One region of the Kitasatospora sp. NE20-6 genome, then DNA from elsewhere that is predicted to be linked to it. Evidence: riboswitches for the same ligand, from Rfam matches in the RefSeq annotation. Region 1 holds a riboswitch; each other region holds the start of a gene.
The links. Region 1 has a riboswitch for S-adenosylmethionine ahead of SNE206_RS28120 (aminotransferase class V-fold PLP-dependent enzyme). Riboswitches for the same ligand answer to the same signal wherever they lie in the genome.
Positions count from the first base shown of each region.

Region 2: linked by a shared signal. The riboswitch ahead of thrC (threonine synthase) and the one ahead of SNE206_RS28120 (aminotransferase class V-fold PLP-dependent enzyme) in region 1 are both predicted to bind S-adenosylmethionine.
Region 3: linked by a shared signal. The riboswitch ahead of SNE206_RS30215 (ABC transporter substrate-binding protein) and the one ahead of SNE206_RS28120 (aminotransferase class V-fold PLP-dependent enzyme) in region 1 are both predicted to bind S-adenosylmethionine.

Region 1 is NZ_BPRL01000048.1:27,211-31,412, reverse strand. Features, by position in the region: gene SNE206_RS28130 (rhomboid family intramembrane serine protease) at 1-615, shown strand, start outside; gene SNE206_RS28125 (Lrp/AsnC ligand binding domain-containing protein) at 661-942, shown strand; gene SNE206_RS28120 (aminotransferase class V-fold PLP-dependent enzyme) at 944-2,305, opposite strand; SAM riboswitch class IV at 2,352-2,469, opposite strand; gene trpD (anthranilate phosphoribosyltransferase) at 2,553-3,629, opposite strand; gene SNE206_RS28110 (hypothetical protein) at 3,763-4,188, opposite strand.
Region 2 is NZ_BPRL01000004.1:69,654-73,855, reverse strand. Features, by position in the region: gene SNE206_RS04600 (cold-shock protein) at 1-118, opposite strand, end outside; gene SNE206_RS04595 (MoaD/ThiS family protein) at 778-1,056, opposite strand; gene thrC (threonine synthase) at 1,089-2,357, opposite strand; SAM riboswitch class I at 2,375-2,506, opposite strand; gene SNE206_RS04585 (glucosyl-3-phosphoglycerate synthase) at 2,645-3,649, shown strand; gene SNE206_RS04580 (trehalose-6-phosphate synthase) at 3,724-4,202, shown strand, end outside.
Region 3 is NZ_BPRL01000055.1:32,342-36,543, reverse strand. Features, by position in the region: gene SNE206_RS30220 (ABC transporter permease) at 1-729, opposite strand, end outside; gene SNE206_RS30215 (ABC transporter substrate-binding protein) at 780-2,453, opposite strand; SAM riboswitch class IV at 2,753-2,860, opposite strand; gene SNE206_RS30210 (MarR family winged helix-turn-helix transcriptional regulator) at 3,336-3,803, opposite strand; gene SNE206_RS30205 (fumarylacetoacetate hydrolase family protein) at 3,902-4,202, opposite strand, start outside.

The DNA.
Region 1 (4,202 bases):
GAGCAGCGCTTCGCACAGCGCTGGGGTGCGGTGCCGGCGGAACTCCTCGGCCACGCACCGCTGGACGCCGGACAGCTCGCCGCGCTGCCACCGGTCGTGAAGGGCTGCACGCCGACCCCGGACCCGGGCAAGATCCCGGTGCTGTCCGTGCTCACCTCGCTCTTCGTGCACGCGGGCTGGCTGCACCTGGTCGGCAACGTGCTGTTCCTGTACGTCTTCGGCCCCGGTGTGGAGCAGCGGCTCGGCCGGGCCCGCTTCCTCCTCTTCTACCTGGGCATCGGCTACCTGGCGACGTACGGCTACGCGCTGGCCGAGGCCGGCTCGGACGAGTCGGTGCGGGCGCTGGTCGGCGCGTCGGGGGCGATCTCGGGCGTGCTCGGCGGCTACCTGCGGCTGTACCCGCGGGCGCGGGTGACGACGCTGGTACCGGTGCTGCTGTTCCTGCCGCTGCGGTTCCCCGCGTGGCTGGTGCTGGGGCTGTGGTTCGCGCTGCAGTGGTGGCCGGTCGGGTCCGCGGTGCCGGGCGTGGCGTACCTGGTGCACGTGATCGGGTTCAGCGCGGGCTGGCTGGCGGTGCGGGCGGCGGGTCTGCGGCAGGGCAGACGCGCGAGCTGACGGCGGATACGCTGGGCCTCACCCCAGCACACAGGAGCGCGCACCGTGATCACCGCGATCGTCCTCATCAGGACCAGCGTCGACCGGATCCCCGAGATCGCCGAGGCGATCGCCGCGATCGAGGGCGTCAGCGAGGTCTACTCGGTGACCGGCGGCTACGACCTCGTGGCGATGGTGCGGGTGCGGCGCCACGAGGACCTCGCCGCGGTGATCCCCGGCCGGCTCAACAAGGTGCCGGGCGTGGAGCACACCGAGACGCAGATCGCCTTCCGCACCTACTCGCAGCACGATCTGGAGGCGGCGTTCGCGCTGGGCCTGGACGAGTAGGTCAGGCCGCGGTGTCGACGACGCACCGGCCGCCCTCGTTGCGGTAGGTCCAGCGGGCGCCGTCGGTGACGAGCGCGCGGACGGCGGCGAGGAAGCGGTCGATGTGCTCGTCGGGCGTGCCGGCGCCGAAGCTCACCCGGATCGCGTTGAGGCTGCGCTCGCCGGGCAGCGAGGGCTCGGGCGCACCGCACGCGGACGGCGCCGTGTCCTCCCCGCCGAGCAGGGTGCGCACCAGCGGGTGCGCGCAGAACAGGCCGTCGCGCACGCCGATGCCGTACTCGGCGGAGAGCGCCGCCGAGAAGTGCGAGCTGTTCCAGCCGCGGACCACGAAGGACAGCACCCCGACGCGGGCCGAGCCCTCGCCGAAGAGGTTGAGCACCTTCACCTCCGGGATCCCGGCGAGTCCGGCGGTGAGCCGCTCGACGAGCGCCTGCTCCCGGGCCTCCAGCGCGTCGAAGCCGGCCGCGGTCAGCGCGCGGCAGGCCGAGGCGATGGCGTAGGCGCCGATGACGTTGGGCGAGCCGGCCTCGTGCCGGGCCGGGCCCCGGTGCCACTCGACGGCGACGGAGCCGTCCTCCTCGCGGGCCACGGTCCGGCTGGCGCCGCCGCCGGCGAGGTACGGCTCCGCGGCGTCCAGCCAGTCGCTGCGCCCGGCGAGCACGCCCGATCCGAACGGCGCGTACAGCTTGTGGCCGGAGAAGGCGACCCAGTCGACGCCGAGGTCGCGCACGGACAGCCGGTGGTGCGGGGCGAGCTGGGCGGCGTCCAGGACGACGCGCGCGCCGTGCCGGTGGGCGGTCTCGGTGAGCTCGGCGATCGGCCACAGCTCGCCGGTGACGTTGGAGGCGCCGGTGACGCAGAGCAGGCGCGGTCCGGCGGGGTCGCCCGCGGCGAGCGCGGCGTCGAGGGCGGCGACGGCCTCGGCGCGGGAGCGCGGGGCCCGCAGGTACTCGACCGTCAGGCCGGCGTGGCGCCAGGGCAGCAGCGAGGCGTGGTGCTCGGTCTCGAAGGCGTAGACGCGGGTGCCGGCGGGCAGCGCCCCGGCGAGCAGGTTGAGCGAGTCGGTGGTGGCGCGGGTGAAGACGACCTGGTCGCCGTCGCGCAGGTCGAGGAAGTCGGCGACGGTGCGGCGGCTCTGCTCGAAGAGGTCGGTGGAGAGCTGCGAGAGGTAGCCGGCGCCGCGGTGCACGCTGCCGTAGTAGGGGGCGTACGCGGCGATGTCGTCCCAGACCTGCTGGAGGGCGGGGGCGCTGGCGGCGTAGTCGAGGGCGGCGTAGGTGACCTTCTCGCCGGAGGCGAGCGGCACCTGGACGTCGTGGCCGAGGACGGCGAGCGGGGCGCAGAGTTCGGTGGAAAGCGACATGGCGGTGCTCCTCACGAGGTGGGGACCCCGGGGATGCATCGCCGGTGGTCCGCGCTTGCCGCGCGGACGACTTGCCGCACGGCCCGGTCCTCACCCAGGGCACCCCGCCACGGACGGAGGGTTGCCGGACAGCAAGCTGGGGCTTGTTGCTGCCACTCATGACCTGTGGAGGACTCTAGGCGAGAGCTGAGGAGCGGTCAAGGCCGGGCAGGTGCGGGGGCGGCCGCCCCCGCACCTGCCGGCTCCGTCAGCGGCGCGCGGTGGCGTCGGCCCAGCGCTTGAGCGTGGCCTCGGCGGCTCCGGAGTCGATCGCCGCGGCGGCCCGCTCGATGCCGGCCGCGAGCTGCCCGGTGAGCGGCGCGTCGGTGAGGTCGAGCGCGACGAGGGCGGCGGCCGTGTTGAGCAGGACGGCGTCCCGGACGGGCCCGCGCTCGCCGGCGAAGAGGCGCCGGGCGACGGCGGCGTTGTACTCGGCGTCCGCGCCGCGCAGCGCCTCGATGCCGACCAGCTCGATGCCGACGTCCCGCGGGTCGAAGGCGGTCTCCGTGACGGCACCGTCCTTGACGATCCACACGTGCGAGGTGGTGGAGACGGTGAGCTCGTCGAGGCCGTCGTCGCCGCGGAAGACGAGGGCGCGGGCGCCGCGCCGGGCGAGCACGCCGGCGATCAGCCCGGCGAGCCGGGTGTCGAAGCAGCCGATGGCGTGGGCGGTGACCTTGGCCGGGTTGGTGAGCGGGCCGAGGATGTTGAAGGCCGTGGGCACGCCGAGGTCGCGGCGGGCCGGGGCGGCGTGCCGCATCGCGGGGTGGAACTTCGCGGCGAAGCAGAAGGTGAGGCCGACCTCCTCGGCGACCGCGGCGACCTGCCGGGCGTCGAGGTCGAGGCTGATGCCCAGCTTCTCCAGCACGTCGGAGGAGCCGCTCGCGGAGGAGGCGGCCCGGTTGCCGTGCTTGACGACCTTGGCCCCGGCCGCGGCGGCGACGATCGCGGACATCGTGGAGATGTTGACCGTCTTCGCCCGGTCGCCGCCGGTGCCGACGATGTCGACCGCCGGGCCGGGGATGTCGAGCGGTTCGGCGTGCGCGTACATGGCGTCGACGAGGCCGCCGATCTCCTCGACCGTCTCGCCCTTGGCCCGCAGCGCGACCATGAAGCCGGCGACCTGGACGGGCACGGCCTCGCCGGCCATGATCCGGTCCATCGCCCAGGCGGTGTCGGCCCGGGTGAGGTCCTGGCCGGCGAGCAGCGAGGTCAGCAGATCCGGCCAGGTGCGGACCACCTGCACGGGGTCCTTGCCGCCGTTCGCAGGGTTCACGTTCACCATGGCCGACTCCAGCTCTCATCCGGTGGTACCGAAACAGGGATGGAGCCAGCCTAGCGAGCACGGGCGGGCGGCCGGGCCGATCCGGCCGCCCCTTCTCTCCTGGTGAGACGGCCCTCCGGCCGGCCGGGAGCGGTCAGTGGTGGGCGGGGGTCCGCCGGGCGATCCGGGCGCGCAGGAGGGTGGCTGCGGCCTCGGCGAGGGCCATCGGGTCGACCGGCTGGGCGATGGCGGCGTCGGCCCGGCTCCAGGCGGCGAGCCAGGCGTCCTGCGGGCGGCCGATGAGGACGAGCACCGGCGGGCAGCCGTAGATCTCGTCCTTCAGCTGGCGGGTGAGGCCGAGCCCGCCGGCGGGGACGGCCTCGCCGTCGAGCACGCAGAGGTCGATGCCGCCCTTCTCCAGGGCGCGGAGCACGGCGGGGGTGGTCGCGCACTCCAGGTACCCGACCTCCGGCAGGTCGGCGGCGGGCCGGCGGCCGAGCGCCAGGGTGACCTGCTCGCGGGTGTTGCGGTCGTCGCTGTAGACGAGAACGGTGAGCGTCTCGTCGGTCGTGTGCGCCATGGGCCCTGCTCCCG
Region 2 (4,202 bases), on a different contig from region 1:
TGCGGTAGCCGTCCATCTGGATCGCGCTGTAGTGGACGAAGACGTCCGCACCACCGTCGACCGCGATGAAGCCGTAGCCCTTCTCCGCGTTGAACCACTTGACGGTGCCCTGAGCCATTCCGAACTCCCCTTGTGCTGTGCTGGCCATTCACGGGTCCGCAGGATGCGTTCCCAGGTCCGGTGGGCCGGCCCGAGGGAACCCCCCCTTGGGCACAGCCTGTACGCCGCAGACCACCGCACGAGCCCCCGCGGAGGGGGCCGACAGGCGGGTGAATGCGTCGACCGCGGCTGAATGTATCCGGACAGGAGCCCTGTGCAACAGAGCCAACTTCTGGGAATTCCCGCACCATCCCGGGGGATATCACGGGATGAAAGCGCCATATCTTCGCAATTCGCGCGGGACATAACGGGCGCAGCACGACATAACGCTGCAGGAATTCTGACACTTGCCTGACAGATTCGCCCTGGCGCCCTTCGTGCGGCGTCTCAGCGGGCGGACGGGGCCTGCGGCCCGCCCGGGCGCCCGGCGCCCGCAGCCCGGCCGGCGCGGCCGCGCGGGGAATTCCGGGTATTACGGCAGTTCAGGGGCGACGTCGCGGAGGGAGGCGCTGCCACGTTCGGCACTCTACTCCTCCCATGACCCGTCGAATTCCACCGGGCACGGCAGGAGCCGCCGCCGGTAACGGAAAAAGGCATTCCGTTCCCGGCGGCGGCTCCGGTGGTGCGTACGCGTCGCGGACGGCCCGGTGCGACCGGGGCCGTCCGCGTGGCGGGGCCTCAGCAGCCGCCGGCCACCGCGGGGATGATCGAGATGCTGGCGCCGTCCTTGATCTCCGTCTCCAGGCCCTCGGCGAAGCGCACGTCGTCGTCGTTCACGTAGACGTTGACGAAGCGGCGCAGCTTGCCGGCGTCGTCCAGGATGCGCGCGGCGATGCCGGCGTGGTTCTGCTCCAGGTCCGCGATGACGGCGGCCAGGGTGGTGCCCTCGGCGGTGACCTCGGCGGAGCCGCCGGTGTAGGTGCGCAGGATGGTCGGGATGCGGACGGTGGCGCTCATACGGTGCTCCTTGCGGACGTGGTGAGGGGGGCTCAGACGAGGCCGGCGGCGCGGAAGGACTCCAGCGTCGGGCGGATGGTGGCGGTGAGGCCGGAGTCGGCGACCGCGTCGAGGGTCTTCAGGCCGTCGCCGGTGTTGATGGCGACGGTCTCCTTCGACGGGTCGAGCTGCCCGGTCTCGACCAGCTTCTTGAGCACGCCGATCGTCACGCCGCCGGCGGTCTCGGCGAAGATGCCCTCGGTGCGTGCCAGGAGCTTGATGGCGGCCACCACCTCGGTGTCGGTGACGTCCTCGACGGTGCCGCCGGTGCGGCGGGCGATGTCGAGGACGTACGGGCCGTCGGCCGGGTTGCCGATCGCCAGCGACTTGGCGATGGTGTTCGGCTTGACCGGGCGGATCACGTCGTGGCCGGCCTTGAAGGCGGCGGAGACCGGGGAGCAGCCCTCGGCCTGGGCGCCGAAGATCTTGTAGGGACGGTCCTCGACCAGGCCGAGCTTGATCAGCTCCTGCAGGCCCTTGTCGATCTTGGTGAGCTGGGAGCCCGAGGCGATCGGGACGACCAGCTGCTCCGGGAGGCGCCAGCCGAGCTGCTCGCAGATCTCGAAGGCGAGCGTCTTGGAGCCCTCGCCGTAGTACGGGCGGAGGTTGACGTTCACGAAGCCCCAGCCCTCGCCGATCGGGTCGCCGATCAGCTCGGAGCAGAAGCGGTTCACGTCGTCGTAGTTGCCGTCGATGCCGACCAGGGCGCCGCCGTACACGCCGGCCATGACGATCTTGCCCTGCTCCAGGTCGTGCGGGATGAACACGCAGGACTTGAAGCCCGCCCGGGCGGCGGCCGCGCCGACCGCGCCGGCGAGGTTGCCGGTGGACGAGCAGGAGAGCGTGGTGAAGTCGAAGGCGCGGGCGGCCTCGATCGCGCAGGCGACGACGCGGTCCTTGAAGGAGTGCGTCGGGTTGCCGGAGTCGTCCTTGACGTGCAGCTGGGCGGTGAAGCCGAGCTCACGGCCGAGGTTGTCGGCCTTCACGAGGGGGGTCCAGCCGGGGTTCAGGTTGGGCTTGCCGGCGACGTCGGCGGGCACGGGGAGCAGCGGGGCGTAGCGCCAGATGCTGGCCGGGCCGGCCTCGATGGCCTTGCGGAGCTCCTCGGCGTCGTAGCCGTCGTAGTCGTACGCGATCTCCAGCGGACCGAAGCACTCCAGGCACGCGAAGCTCGGTCCGAGCGGGAAGCGGGTGCCGCACTCGCGACAGGACAGCGCGGCGGCGGGGCCGAGGTCAACGGTGGCAGGGGTAGCGGTAGCCATGGTGGCGGAGGCCTCTCTCCTCATCTTCCCCGTGACGCGGGCGCGCCACAGGACGGAATTGGCACCTGTCCCGCGGGGGCCTGTGACCGCCCTGCGAGAAGGTTGCCGGGACGTCGACGGGCCGTTCCCTCAGTCCCTCTGGATGAGCTCTGTGAAGTTGTCGGTCCTGCGCTGCGGCGACCCCGGCGTGCGAAGGCGCGACCGCAGTACGAAGACTGTAACCGAAGGCCTGCGGGCCGAGACCCCGCGTCCGATACGCGAGACGAGAAGTTACGAGGAGCGAGACCGTGACCGAGCTGCCCCGTCCCGACGTCCTCCCGGAGGTGGCGACCTGGCTGCGCCGCCGCTCCTGGGCGGCGGCCGATCGCCCGGTGGAGCTGCTGCTCGCCGCCAAACGGGCGGCGGGACGGGACGGGACGGTCAGCGTGGTCCTGCCCGCGCTGGACGAGGAACCGACCGTCGGCGAGATCGTGACCGCGATCCGCGAGGAGCTGATGGAGCGCCACCGGCTGGTCGACGAACTGGTGGTGGTCGACTCCGGCTCGGTCGACCGCACCGCGGAGACCGCCCGGGCCGCCGGCGCGCGGGTGGTGCACCGCGACGACATCCTGCCGGGGCTGCCCGCCGTCCACGGCAAGGGCGAGGTGCTCTGGCGGTCGCTGCTGGCGACGTCCGGCGCGATCGTCTGCTTCATCGACGCCGACCTGCGCGAGTTCGACCCGGCCTTCGTCTCGGGGATCGTCGGCCCGCTCCTCACCGATCCCGGCATCGAGCTGGTGAAGGCGATGTACGACCGGCCGCTGGAGACCGACGGCGCGGTCGTGCCGGCCGGCGGCGGCCGGGTCACCGAGCTGGTCGCCCGGCCGCTGCTGAACATGCACTGGCCGCAGCTGGCGGGCTTCGTGCAGCCGCTCGGCGGCGAGTACGCGGCGCGCCGCTCGCTGCTGGAGCGGCTGCCGTTCCCCACCGGGTACGGGGTGGAGCTGGGCCTGCTGGTCGACGCCCTGGGGACGGCCGGGCTGGACGCGCTGGCGCAGGTCGACGTCGGGGTGCGGCACCACCGCCACCAGGACGGACAGGCCCTCGGACGGATGGCCGCCACGATCTACCGCACCGCCCTGGACCGGCTCGACCGCGCGGACCGGCTGAAGGCGGCCGAGGACCTCGTGCACCCGCTGCTCACGCAGTTCACCCGTGACCCGGGCACCAGCGGCTTCACCGCGCACACCCACCCGGTGACGGCGCTGGAGCGGCCGCCGATGCGGACGGTCGCCGAGTACCGGGAGCGCTGAGCGGCCGGCGCGGCGACCCGGCCGGAACGCCGCCGAATGGTTTGCCGCCCCGGTCCGGCGGCAAGCTAGGGGATATGGCCGATCTCGCGTTCGAACCTCCGCAGCAGTCCGGCGCCGCCCCCGTCCTGGTGGCCTCGAACCGGGGCCCGGTGTCCTTCACCAGCGAGGACGACGGCACCCTGACCCTCCGCAGAGGCGGCGGCGGGCTGGTCTCGGGGCTGTCCGCGATCGACGACCCGTCCGCGGTGTGGGTGTGCGCCGCGCTCGGCGACGCCGACCGCACGGCCGCCCGGCAGGCACCGGACGGCCGGCTGGACCGCGCCGGGCACGACGTCGGCGGCCAGGCCGTCCGGATGCTGGACATCGAGCCCGGCACCTTCGCACGGGCCTACAACGGCATCGCCAACTCCACCCTCTGGTTCGTCCACCACCTGCTGTACGACACCCCGGTCAGCCCGGTCTTCGACGACCGCTTCCGCCGCGAGTGGGACTCCTACACGGCGTACAACACCGCCTTCGCCGAGGCGCTCGCCGCCGAGGCGGCCCCCGGCGC
Region 3 (4,202 bases), on a different contig from region 1:
CACGCCGGCCAGCAGCAGGCCGAGGGCCAGTCCGGGCAGCACGCCGTGGCGCAGCACGTCGGCCACGGCGGAGCCGTCGCCGCTGCGCAGTGCGTCGACCAGGTAGAGGCCGGTGGTGCTGGACTGGTTCTGGAGCTCCAGTTCCACCTGGATCGAGGCGCGGCCGGAGACCGGCAGCCAGCCGAGCCGGACGGCGAAGACCAGTTTGAGCAGCAGCCCGACGAAGAAGACCGGGGTGGCGTAGCCGAGGATCGCGGCCAGCCGCAGCGCGGCGTCCGGGGCGCGGTCGCGGAAGCGGGCCGCGGCCATGCCCGCGGGGGCGCCCACGGCGATGGCCACCAGCAGGGCGTAGCAGGCGAGTTCGAGGGTGGCTGCGCCGTAGGTGAGCAGGACCGTGGATACGGCCTGGTTGTCGGTGGCGGTGCGGCCGAAGTCGCCGGTGGCGGTCTGCCGCAGGTAGTCCAGGTACTGGGTGAACAGCGGGCGGTCGTAGCCGGCGGCGTGCAGTTTCTCCTGCAGTTGGGCCGGGGTGAGCCGGTCGCCGAAGGCGGTGGTGATCGGGTCGCCGGTGGTCCGCATCAGGAAGAAGACCGCGGTGAGCAGCAGGAAGACGGTCGGGAGGATGAGCAGGAAGCGGACGGCCAGGTAGCGGGCCAGCGGCGAGCGGAGCGCGGTCAGCAGGGGCCGACCGCGCTCCGGGCGTCCGCTCAGGGACCGAGCGAGCGTCATGTCGGATTCTCTCGGGGTTCAGCGTCTCTCGGGGGCGGGGTGCTTCGGCTTCAGCCCTTGCCCACCTCGGCCCAGCGGAACCGGTAGGCGCTGTTCAGCTGGGCGGGCACGCCCTGCACGCCGGAGCGGGTGACGATCGCGGTGGAGCCCTGGAGCAGCGGGAGCAGCGGCACCTGCGCGGCGACGGCGTCCTGCACCTGCTTGATCTGCCGGGTGCGGGCGGCCGGGTCGGTCTCCGTCTCCTCCTGCTTGATCAGCGCCTGCACGGCCGGGTCGTCGTAGCCGTTGTTGACCCAGCTGTCCCGGGAGAAGAAGGAGCCGAGGTAGTTGTCGGCGTCGAGGTAGTCGGCGTACCAGCCGAGCTGGTAGAGCGGGTAGAGGTCGGCGACCCGGTCCTTGCCGTACTGGGCCCACGCGGTGGACTGGAGGTTGACCTTGAACAGGCCGGTGGCTTCCAGCTGGGTCTTGATCAGGGCGTACTCGTCGGTCGAGGAGGAGCCGTAGTGGTCGGTGTTGTACTGGAGGTTGAGGGTGACCGGGGTGGTCACGCCGGCCGCGCCGAGCACGGCGGCGGCCGCGTCCTTGGAGGGGCCGCCGTTCTTGTCGCCGTAGAGCCCCTTGAAGGACGGGGTGGCCCCGGTGATGCCGTCCGGCACCGAGGTGTAGAGCGGCGCGAAGGTGTTCTTGTAGACCTGGGAGGCGAGTTGGGACCGGTCGATGGAGTCGGCGACGGCCTGCCGGACGGCGAGCGCCTTGGCGGGGTCGGCCTGGTCGGTCTTGCTGCCGTAAGGCTGGGTCTTGAGGTCGAAGACGATGTAGCGGATGCCGTTGCCGGAGCCGGTGTGGACGGTGATGCCCTTCCTGGTGGCCAGGTCCTCCAGGTCGGCGGTGGCCAGGGTGCGGTAGACGACGTCGATGCCGCCCTGCTGGATGTCCAGTTTCAGGTTGTTCGGGTCGGTGTAGTACTTGAGCCGCACCTGCGCGGTCCTCGGCTTGCCCAGCTGGCCCTGGTAGGCGTCGTTGGCCCGGAAGGAGACGAGCGAGTTCTTCGCGTAGCTGGTGATGCCGTACGGGCCGTCCCAGGGCTTGGCTCTGACGATGGCGTCGTCGTCGAGGACCTTGTCGGCGGGGAAGACCTCCTCGTCCACGATGTAGCCGGCACCGGTGGAGAGCACCTGCGGGAAGATGCTGTCGTTGGCCGACTTGAGGGTGAACACGACCGTGGCCGGGTCCGGGGCGGCGACCGAGGCGAGGTTGTAGAGCAGCGGGGAGGGGCCGTTCTTGTCGGCGATCCCCAGCTGCCGGTCGAAGCTGAACTTGACGTCGGACGAGGTCAGTTCGTGGCCGTTGGCGAACTTCAGGCCGGGCTTCAGGGCGACCGTGTACTGGGTGGGTGCGGTCAGCTTGACGGAGGCGGCCAGGTTCGCCGAGACGTCGGAGGTGCCGTTCCTGGCGCTGAGCAGAGTGGTGTAGACCTCGTCCTGGATGGTGCCGGAGCCGGCGTCCCAGGAGCCGGCCGGATCGAGGCTGACGATCTGGTCGGTGGTGCCGATGGTCAGGGCGGAGGCGGCGGTGTCGGCGGAGGCGGTCCCGCCGGACCTGGTGCTGGTGCAGGCGCCGGCGGTGACCAGGACGGCGGCGGTCAGCGCGAGCGTGGCAAGGCTGCGGCGGCGCGTTGACGCGGGCGTGGTCGGAATGCCTTCTTCGGCAGGTGAGTCGTGCATGGCTGGTCTCCGGGTTCGCAGGTGCGGCGGCATGCGCGGACGGCGCGTCGGCGGTGCGCGTGCGCATGCGATGCGCACGCGGACCCGGACGCGGGGTGGCGCGATGCCTGAGGGGCGACAGGACGTGCAGAAGTCCGCGGCGCGGGCTGTCGGGGACAGCGGCGGGGACGGACGGTGCTGTCGTGCTCAGCTACACAGGGAGCTGGAGACCATGAGCAGGTCGATGTGGCGGCGGCTGTACAGAGCCGTGGGCACCCTCGTCCTCCCGGTCGGGGTCGGTCCGGCACGGGTGCCGGTGTCGTGCGCGCTTGCGGGAGGTCTCCCGCCGAGCCTTCACCTGGAGCACCCCACCGCGACGGAGGGTTGCTGTCCGGCCAGCCAGGGCTTGCACACCGGAACTCGTGGCGTGGCACGAAGTTAGATCAACAATTCGGGCCGGGTCAAGGGGGAGTGGGCGGAAGCCGGAACGGACGGGCCGGCGTGCGGCCCGCGGATGCCCGGAAGTTCGGACACCAGGTCGTGAATCCGCTCGATCCCGGCGTGCCGGGCGCAGACCGGTACCGCCGGGGAGACGTGGTGCGGAAGACTGTCGAACTTCCTCCCGAAGGACACCGAACTCCTGGGAGAACTCGCCAAGATCCGTCCGGGATGACCGAACTCGCCCGTTTCGCGCGAGAGTTCGCGCACCTGCTCTGACGCCGGCCGAGGGCGACGACGCCGAGCTCACCCTCCCGTTCTCCGGCGATCGCCACACGGCGTTACCACCGATTACGGGGCGGAGCCGCTGGCCGGACACACCCGCGGGTAGCGGCAGCGCACATCGCAGTCCGGCGTCGCTCCCCGCGTGGTTGCCGGCGCTGCGCCGGGACCGGAGGAGGCCGGTCACCGGGCCGGGCGGGCGTCCTCGTTCGGAAGGGTGTCGTCCATGCAGGCGATTTTCCGCAGGATGTCCACTGCCGTGGCGCGTTCGGGTTCCGGCAGGGCCTCCAGGAGCCGTTCGTTGATGCGTTCGGCGGGTGGGATGAGGGTTTCCAGAAGACGGCTGCCGCTCGGGGTCAGGTTCAGCAGGGTGCGGCGGCGGTCGGACTCGTCCCGGACCTGGGTGACGTGGCCCTGGTCGGTGAGCCTCCGGACGATGTGGTTGACCGTCGAGCGGTCCAGGGAGATGGCTGCGGCGACGGTGCGCTGGTCGATGCCGGGCTGCCGGGCGAGGGCGTTCAGGACCGCGAACTGCTGGGAGGTGATCTCCCGTGACACGTGGGTGGCCCACAGTGCGGTGTGGACCTGCTCGGCACGGCGGATGAGGTGCCCGACGTAGTGGTCCAGTTCCAGTGAGCGTGCCCGTGCCATGGTCTCGTCTTCCTCCACCGAGGGGTGCCGCGCGAGCGCGGCCGTTCCGTCCGCGAGTCTACGTTTCGGCGGCACTGCCCTGGTGTCCGGAGGTGCCGTCAGTCCTGCGCGGCGCGCTTCGAGGCCCGTCCCGGGCGTTCGGCGTAGGGCGTGCCGCGGGAGCCGTCCACGCCGACCTCCAGCCGTCCGATGCGCTCGATCTCGACCACGACACGGTCGCCGTGGCCGAGGGGCCCGACGCCGGCGGGGGTGCCGGTGGCGATGACGTCGCCGGGGTGCAGGGTCATGACCGAGCTGGTGTAGGCGATGAGCTCGCGCACCCCGAAGATCAGATCGGCCGTGTTCGTCCGCTGGCGGGTGGTGCCGCCGACGTCGCAGCGCAGGTCGAGCGTGTCGGGG